DNA from 2 places in the Cupriavidus sp. 21MJTG02-4 genome. Region 2 is predicted to be linked to the other one. Evidence: predicted binding sites of a transcription regulator. Region 2 holds the regulator's gene; the other holds the start of a gene.
What was found. The regulator LexA, encoded in region 2, represses DNA repair genes until DNA is damaged. The targets are predictions, from matches to a motif close to ACTGTATNNNNATACAGT.

Region 1 (3,728 bases), on a different contig from region 2:
GAGGCGGCCAGGACCGGCTGTAGAAATTCGGCATCACCCGGTTCGGCAGGAAGCGCGTGCGTGACGCATAGACATGGCGATCGCCGAACCCCGGCTGCTGGTGCACATAGAAGCGCTGCGGCACCACGACATCCAGATGGTCCTTGGCGCGCGTCATCGCCACGTACAGCAGCCGCCTTTCCTCTTCGATCTCTTCCGTAGTGCCCGTCGCGAGGTCCGACGGCATGCAGCCGTCCACGGCATTGAGCACGTACACCGCCTTCCACTCCTGGCCCTTGGCCGAGTGGATCGTCGACAGGATCAGGAAATCCTCGTCGCGCAGAGGCACGCCTGATTCATCGCTGGATGCACTGGGCGGATCAAGCGTCAGTTCTGTCAGGAAGCGCTCGCGCGACGCATAGGTTGCCGCAATGCGTTCGAGTTGCTGCAGGTCCGCCATGCGCGCGGCGGCATCGTCGTGGATGCGCTCCAGGTGCGGCTGGTACCAGGCGATGACCTGCTCGAACTCCGACGGCCACGGCGAGGCCGGTCCGAGCAGCGTGCGGGCCAGCGCCAGCAGGTCGGTCCAGGCTGGCGCGGCGGCGGGCGGCGCCTCGAAAGATTCGAGCGCGAACAGCGGCTCGGTGGCAACCGCCAGCGCGTCGAGCACGCGCGCAGCAGTCTTGGGCCCGATGCCGGGCAGCAGCTGCAGCGTGCGGAAACCCGCGATGCGGTCGAGCGGATTCTGCAGCCAGCGCACCACGGCCATCGCGTCCTTCACGTGCGTGGATTCGAGGAACTTGAGGCCGCCGAACTTCACGAACGGGATATTGCGCCGGGCCAGTTCGATTTCCAGCTGCGCGCTGTGGTCGGCCGCGCGGAACAGCACTGCCTGCGCCATCAGTGCCAGGCCTGCCTCGCGACGCTCCAGCACACGCTCGACCACGAAGCGGGCCTGGTCGGCTTCATCGTTGACCACGACCACGCCAGGCTTCTCGGCCGAGGTGCGCTCGGACCACAGGTCCTTGGTGTAGCGCTCGGACGCAAGCCCGATCACCGCGTTGGCGGCCTGCAGGATCGGCTGCGTCGAACGGTAGTTCTGCGACAGCGTGACCTGCCGCGCGGGCGGCGTGAAATGCGCGGGGAAATCGAGGATATTGCGCACGGTGGCGCCGCGGAATGCGTAGATGGACTGCGCGTCGTCGCCCACCACGGTAAGGCCGCGGCCATCGGGCCGCAGCGCCAGCAGGATCGACGCCTGCAGCGCGTTGGTGTCCTGGTATTCGTCGACCAGCACATGGTCGAAGCGCGCGCCCATGTCCTGTGCGATGGCGGGCTCGGTCAGCGCCTGCGCCCAGTACAGCAGCAGGTCGTCGTAGTCGAGCACCTGCTGCTTCTGCTTGGCTTCGACATAGCCCGCGAACAGCGCGCGCAGCGCATCGACCCACATGGTGTAGCGCGGGAACCAGCGCTTGAGCACGTCTTCAAGCGGCGCCTGCGTGTTGACCACGCGCGAATAGATCGACAGGCAGGTTTCCTTTTTCGGGAAGCGGCTGGCCTGCTCGGACAGGCCCAGGTCATGCCGCACCACGTGCATCAGGTCCGCCGCATCGCCACGGTCGCAGATGGTGAAGGCCGGCGATAAGCCCAGCGTTTCCGCGTATTCGCGCAGCAGCCGTGCGCCGATCGCGTGGAAGGTGCCCGACCACTGCAGCGCGGCGCGGCCAGCGCCGGTACTGATGCCGAGCGCCTGGTCGACGATGCGCTCGACGCGCCGGCCCATCTCCGCCGCCGCGCGGCGTGAAAACGTCAGGAGCAGGATGCGGCGTGGATCGGCACCCTTCAGCACCAGATGCGCGACACGATGGGCGAGCGTATTGGTCTTGCCCGAGCCCGCACCCGCGATGATCAGCAGCGGACCTTCGCTGTGGTGCTCGACTGCCGTGCGCTGTTCCGGATTGAGCCGCGCCAGGTAGGCGGGGACGTCAGCGTCCGGTGTGGCAGGTTCGGCAAGGGCGGAAGGCGATTCCGCGAGGGGGGCAAGATCCAGTGACACGGGCGGTTCGGGGTGTGGCCGCCGTCAGGGCGGGCAGGAAGACTGGCGCAAACTGTATATCCATACAGGCATCGGGCGCAAGCCAGTCGAGGCGGGCGCGGCACCAGCCCAACAAAAAAGGTGCCCGATGAGCACCTTTTATCCACGTTTTGCAGCCGTTGCCGGAAATTCGTCAGGCCGCCTTGGCCAGCGCGCCGTCGAGCAGCTTGTGCAGTGCGTCCCATTCGGGCTCGCCGACATAGCGCTTCAGGATGCGGCCGTCCTTGTCCACGACGAAGGTGGTGGGCGTGAGCTGCACATTGCCGAAGGCCTTGGACGCGGCGCCGTCCGAGTCCATCGCGACCTTGAACGGCAGGCCGCGCGTCTTGGCGTAGTTCATCACGTACATCGGGGGATCGTAGTTCATGGCCACGGCCACGAATTCCAGGCCCTTGCCCTTGTACTGCTCATAGGTGCGGACCATGTCCGGCATTTCCTTGACGCAGGTGGCGCAGCTCGTGGCCCAGAAGTTGATCAGGTAGACCTTGCCCTTGAGGTCACCCGTGCTGACTTTCTCGCCCGAGAGCAGCGTGAAGGTGGCGGCGGGCACCTGGCTCGACGGCGACAGCGCGCGGTAGCCGAACCAGCCGAGCGCGGCGAGAACGACGACGACCACGGCGATGGGCCAAAGCTTGCGGGGTCGGGAAGTGACGGAGGCGGCGTTTGTCATGGCAATGCGGTCCGGCATGGGCCGGCCCCGTTCAACTGGCAACAGGCCATTCTAAACCCGGGCGCGGCGCGGTGCTGCAATCCGTCGCGTGCGGCAATCCGCCGCAGTGGCGGGTGGTCAGCGTGCGGTGGCGACAACAGCACGCGCCTGGCCCAGCGCCTGTTCCAGGTAGGCACCGTAGAAATCGGGCTGGAGGCCGCGTAGCGGGGCGGCGGCCTGCCCTCCTTCACGATCGAGGAACAGTACGGTCGGCGCAACGCGCACCTGATGGGCCTTGGCCCACGCGCGCGCGGTGGTCATCGAGCCATCGGTGTCGCGCAACGGGGTGTCGGCGGTCATGTCGACTTCGCGCACGGCGATTTCGCCGGCTGCGGCCTGCGGGCCGAGATAGCTCTTCCGCACGGTGTCGCAGTAGCCGCAATCGGGCAGCGAGACCAGCACCACGAGCGGCTCGCCGCGCCGCGCCGCTTCGGCGGCGTGGGCGGCAAGGTCGGTCGCGCGCGGCAGATGAGGCGTGCCCGCGCTGGCGGGGCCGGCCAGCGCGGCAAGTCCGAGCAGCGCGGCGGCAGCAAGACGAACGGAGGGTCGACGGATCGGGATCAGCGGGGGCATGGTGTATAGCGCAGCAAGCACGGGCCGGCGGCTTCCCGGATAATACCGGTTTCCGCCCGGCGGCGAGGCGCCAGCGCGCCGCCGTCCCGGCCCCGACAATCCGCGCCGCAACGTAGCGGCCACGCCCCGATGCCCCCTCCTCAGGTCTGTCAGTGGTTCTCCCGGCTTCGCCCGGTGTTGCCGGCCATGCTTGCCGTGGCCTGGCTCGGCGCGTGTTCGCCGCGCTATGACTGGCGCACGATCCAGTCGGGCGAGGGCGGCTATGCCGCGCTCTATCCGGGCAAGCCCACCAGCGCCGCGCGCGACGTGGCCATTGCCGGGCACAAGCTGCCGATGACCATGGAGGCGGCGCGCGTCGACGAGATGCTGTTC
Region 2 (3,728 bases):
CACGGCAACACCGGCCGCGGCGGCATCCCTGAGCGCCGCGATCAGCGTCTCATGCACCGAACCGTTGCCCGCCGCCGCCACGACCAGGCCGCGTACGCCGGCAGCCACCATTGCGTCCACCGCGATGCGCCCCGGCTGCGTATAGCTTGCGACGATCTCGACCTCGGGCCACCGGGCCGGCACGGGAAAGACCGCCGCAACGGACTGCGTGGGCGTGCGCGGCAGCCGCACCGACTCGTCCTGCACGAAACCCAGCGGACCGCCCTGCGGCGACGCAAAGGCATCCACCGCCGAGGTATGTGCCTTGGTCACGTCGCGCGCCGCATGGATCTGCTGGTTCAGCACCACCAGCACCCCCTTGCCGCGCGCAGCCGGATGGCCGGCGACGCGCACCGCATCGAGCAGATTGAGCGGACCGTCCGCCGACAACGACGTCGACGGCCGCATTGCGGCGGTCAGTACCACGGGCACCGGACAGGCTTGCGTCAGGTGCAGGAACATCGCCGTCTCTTCAAGCGTGTCCGTGCCATGCGTAATGACGATGCCGGCCACGTCCGGCTCGGCCGACCAATGCTGAACGCGCGCGGCCAGCGTTGGCCAAAGCGAAAACACCATGTCCTTGCTATCGATCTGCGCCACCTGCTCGGCTTCAATCCGGGCCACCGACTGCAACGCCGGCACGGCCGCCAGCAACGTCGACACGGGCACCGTCGCGGCCTGGTAGCGCGCGCTGCTGGCCGGATTGGTCGAGGCGCCGGCAATGGTGCCGCCAGTGGCCAGGACCACGATGCGGGGAAGCTGGGACATGGTGGGGAATGCAGGGAGCTGAAGTCCGGCGATTGTACCTGCGGCATGCGGGCAAACCTGATGTCGAGCGGACGCTTCTGAAATTCTGCTTGCGCTTGCGCCGATACTGTATAAAATCACAGCATACTGTTTAAACATACAGTGCTCACCCGGCTGGCAGACAAACAGCACCAGGGCACTTATCGGAACGCTTCCATGGCGACCCTGACACCCCGGCAGCAGCAAATTTTCGACCTGATCCGCAATACGATCCGCGGCACGGGTTTCCCGCCCACGCGCGCCGAGATCGCCGCGGAGTTTGGCTTCTCATCGCCCAATGCCGCGGAAGAACATCTGCGAGCGCTGGCGCGCAAGGGCGTGATCGAACTGACGCCGGGCGCGTCGCGCGGCATCCGCCTGAAGGTGGCGCGCAGCGATTCGGAAACCCCCGACCAGTTTTCCCTGCCGATGTCCGGGGTCATGCAGCTGACGCTGCCGCTGGTGGGCCGCGTGGCCGCCGGCAGCCCGATCCTGGCCGCCGAGCATATCGACCGGCAATACCAGGTCGATGCCTCGGTCTTCGACGAACGCCCCGACTACCTGCTGCGCGTGCGCGGCCTGAGCATGCGCGACGCCGGCATCCTCGACGGCGACCTGCTGGCCGTGCGCAAGGCCAGCGAAGCACCCAACGGCAAGATCGTCGTGGCCCGCCTGGGCGACGACGTCACCGTCAAGCGCCTGCAGCGCCGTGACGGCACCATCGAGCTGATCGCGGAAAACCCGGACTTCCCGAACATCATGGTCGGGCCCGGACGCGAAGAGTTCTCGCTCGAAGGCATTGCCGTCGGGCTGATCCGCTCCTCGGGCTTCTGACCAGCGCGGCCAGCCGCGCGCTGGCCGCCGCCCTCCTCCTTGCAGTGCCGACGCCGCCCGCCTGACGGGTGTTGACCCCGCTTTTGCCAATCGAGAGGTGTAGCCATGCCGCAAACCAACCACATCGCCGCCCGCCAGCCGGTCAAGCCCGTGCCGTTCCGGCAATCGAAGGGGGTTCGCATCTATCAGGGCGCGCAGCGCCGTACCATGGTTGGCAGCATGGCGGCGATCTGCCGGATGCTGGAACTGGCCGAGCCGACCAAGCTCCTGGCCTGAGGCTTGCCGCTGGCCGGAGCCGGCCTGAGTAAATGCAGCGGTAATGCCGCGCTGACGGCGGCTAGTCGTTGGCGTCGCCGGAGATATGGTCGATCTCGTGCTTCGCAGCCGCGTAGGCCGCCTCGATGGCACTGTCTTCCGTTGCCGCGAGCGCGCCGGCGTTATGTCGATGTCCGTGTCCACGGATGACAAACGACCAGTCCCATTGCCCGTCGGGCGCCTTGATTGGCTGAATCGAGATTTCCCGGCTCTTGTATCGATATTCCATGGCAGCCTCCCGGTGTCCGGGGCATCGTAGCATGAAGGTCTTGACCATCCGAAGCCTGTTGCTTCCCGCTCGCCGCGGGCGGAACAGGGTCGCGCCGAGCCGGCAGCCGCGCTCTTCAGGCCGGCAGCTGCTGTGTCGTTGCCTTCTTGCCCAGGATAGCCATCGCGATCAGCCCGAGGGATGGCGTGAAGATCATCGAGAAGGTCAGCCAGACCGCAACGGAGCGACCCAGAATGTGGGCCAGCAGACCAATCCCGAAAGAGCAAAGCAGCCAGATAGCCACGGCAAGCATGATGGTGTGGAGAGCGAGTTCGTTACCACGCCAGTATGGAAAACCGGAGCAAATCCATTTGACTCCAGGTGACATCCGCTTGGCGAATCGGGACAGTCGGGATAAACCCCATCCGCCTCCGCTCGCCTTGTCGGACAGCGACTGATACCGGCGCGGTGTTCGCAGGCCGACACTATCTCCACAGACTCCAGGAGACAGCCATGGCCAACAAGAATATCCACGTCGTGCCTACCTACAATGGCTGGGCCGTTCAGCTCGAAGGCGGGTCCGGAAACGAGCAGCGTTTCACCTGCCAGCAACACGCCATCGCCACCGGCACGGAGAAGGCGAGACGGACGAAGGTCGAGCTGCTGATTCACGGCCGGGATGGACAGATCCATGAAAGGAATTCGTTTGGCCAGGAGGCGCCCGACATCAAAGGGTGATGGCTGGGCCGGTTCGCGAAGCCGGACGCCCAGGACCACGCCCGCTATGGCGGCTGGCGAACATAACCCGGCGCGTGTCGCCGGGTTTTTCGCTGCAAGGCGACGTACAATTTTTGCCAGATAGCTCTCTGGCTTGGCGCGGGCTCGCAAACCCGCCTTCGTCAGTCCTTGGTGATCGCCATGAAGATGCTGGTATGGATGATCGCGGCACTGGCCGCCGCCACAGCCACAGCCGCGCGCGCCGAAGACGCCTATGTCTATCCGTTTGACGACATGCGGGTCGGGGAAACGGTTCGAACGCCGTTCCCCACGGTGCTGTACCTGCACAAGAAGTGCGACCTGCCCTTGGCCGGCGCCAATCAAATGCGCTTTTATGCGGCCTACCACGGCGCATGGGACACCGGTTGCTGGGTGAAAAATCTCCGCGGGGATGCGGTGATCGTCGTGCCCAGAAAGCCGACCAAGACGATTTCGCTCGATGCACTTGCCCGTGCGGATGTCCAGAAAGACGGCACGATGACCATCAAGGCGCTGCCCGCCCGCGGTCGCTAGGCCGTCCGATTGTTAATCGCCACGCTGCAGCGTCAGTACCTCGGCCCGTTCTGCCACCGATCCCTGTCCCCGTAGTCCCGATGGTCATCCCGGTCGCCGCGATCGCGATCATGATTGTGGTATCGACCATCGCTGTAGTAGCCACCGTCCCGGTGCTCATCGCGATCGGGGGCCACGACGCAACCGCTGAGCAACGCCGTGAAAGCGGTAAGCAGCACAAGAGTGATTTTCATAAGACTCTCCTGTCCTATCCTCG

Region 1: the regulator LexA is predicted to act here: its motif matches at 2,087-2,104, upstream of AC3FKH_RS01385 (ATP-dependent helicase).

Annotation. Positions count from the first base shown of each region.
Region 1 covers NZ_JBYOJP010000001.1:281,956-285,683, reverse strand. Annotated here, with positions in the region: gene AC3FKH_RS01385 (ATP-dependent helicase) at 1-2,035, opposite strand, end outside; gene AC3FKH_RS01380 (TlpA disulfide reductase family protein) at 2,208-2,744, opposite strand; gene AC3FKH_RS01375 (SoxW family protein) at 2,862-3,356, opposite strand; gene AC3FKH_RS01370 (hypothetical protein) at 3,486-3,728, shown strand, end outside.
Region 2 covers NZ_JBYOJP010000010.1:139,433-143,160, reverse strand. Annotated here, with positions in the region: gene AC3FKH_RS20480 (asparaginase) at 1-807, opposite strand, end outside; gene lexA (transcriptional repressor LexA) at 1,003-1,659, shown strand; gene AC3FKH_RS20470 (hypothetical protein) at 1,765-1,935, shown strand; gene AC3FKH_RS20465 (hypothetical protein) at 1,997-2,203, opposite strand; gene AC3FKH_RS20460 (hypothetical protein) at 2,319-2,495, opposite strand; gene AC3FKH_RS20455 (DUF2188 domain-containing protein) at 2,696-2,920, shown strand; gene AC3FKH_RS20450 (hypothetical protein) at 3,101-3,472, shown strand; gene AC3FKH_RS20445 (hypothetical protein) at 3,505-3,705, opposite strand.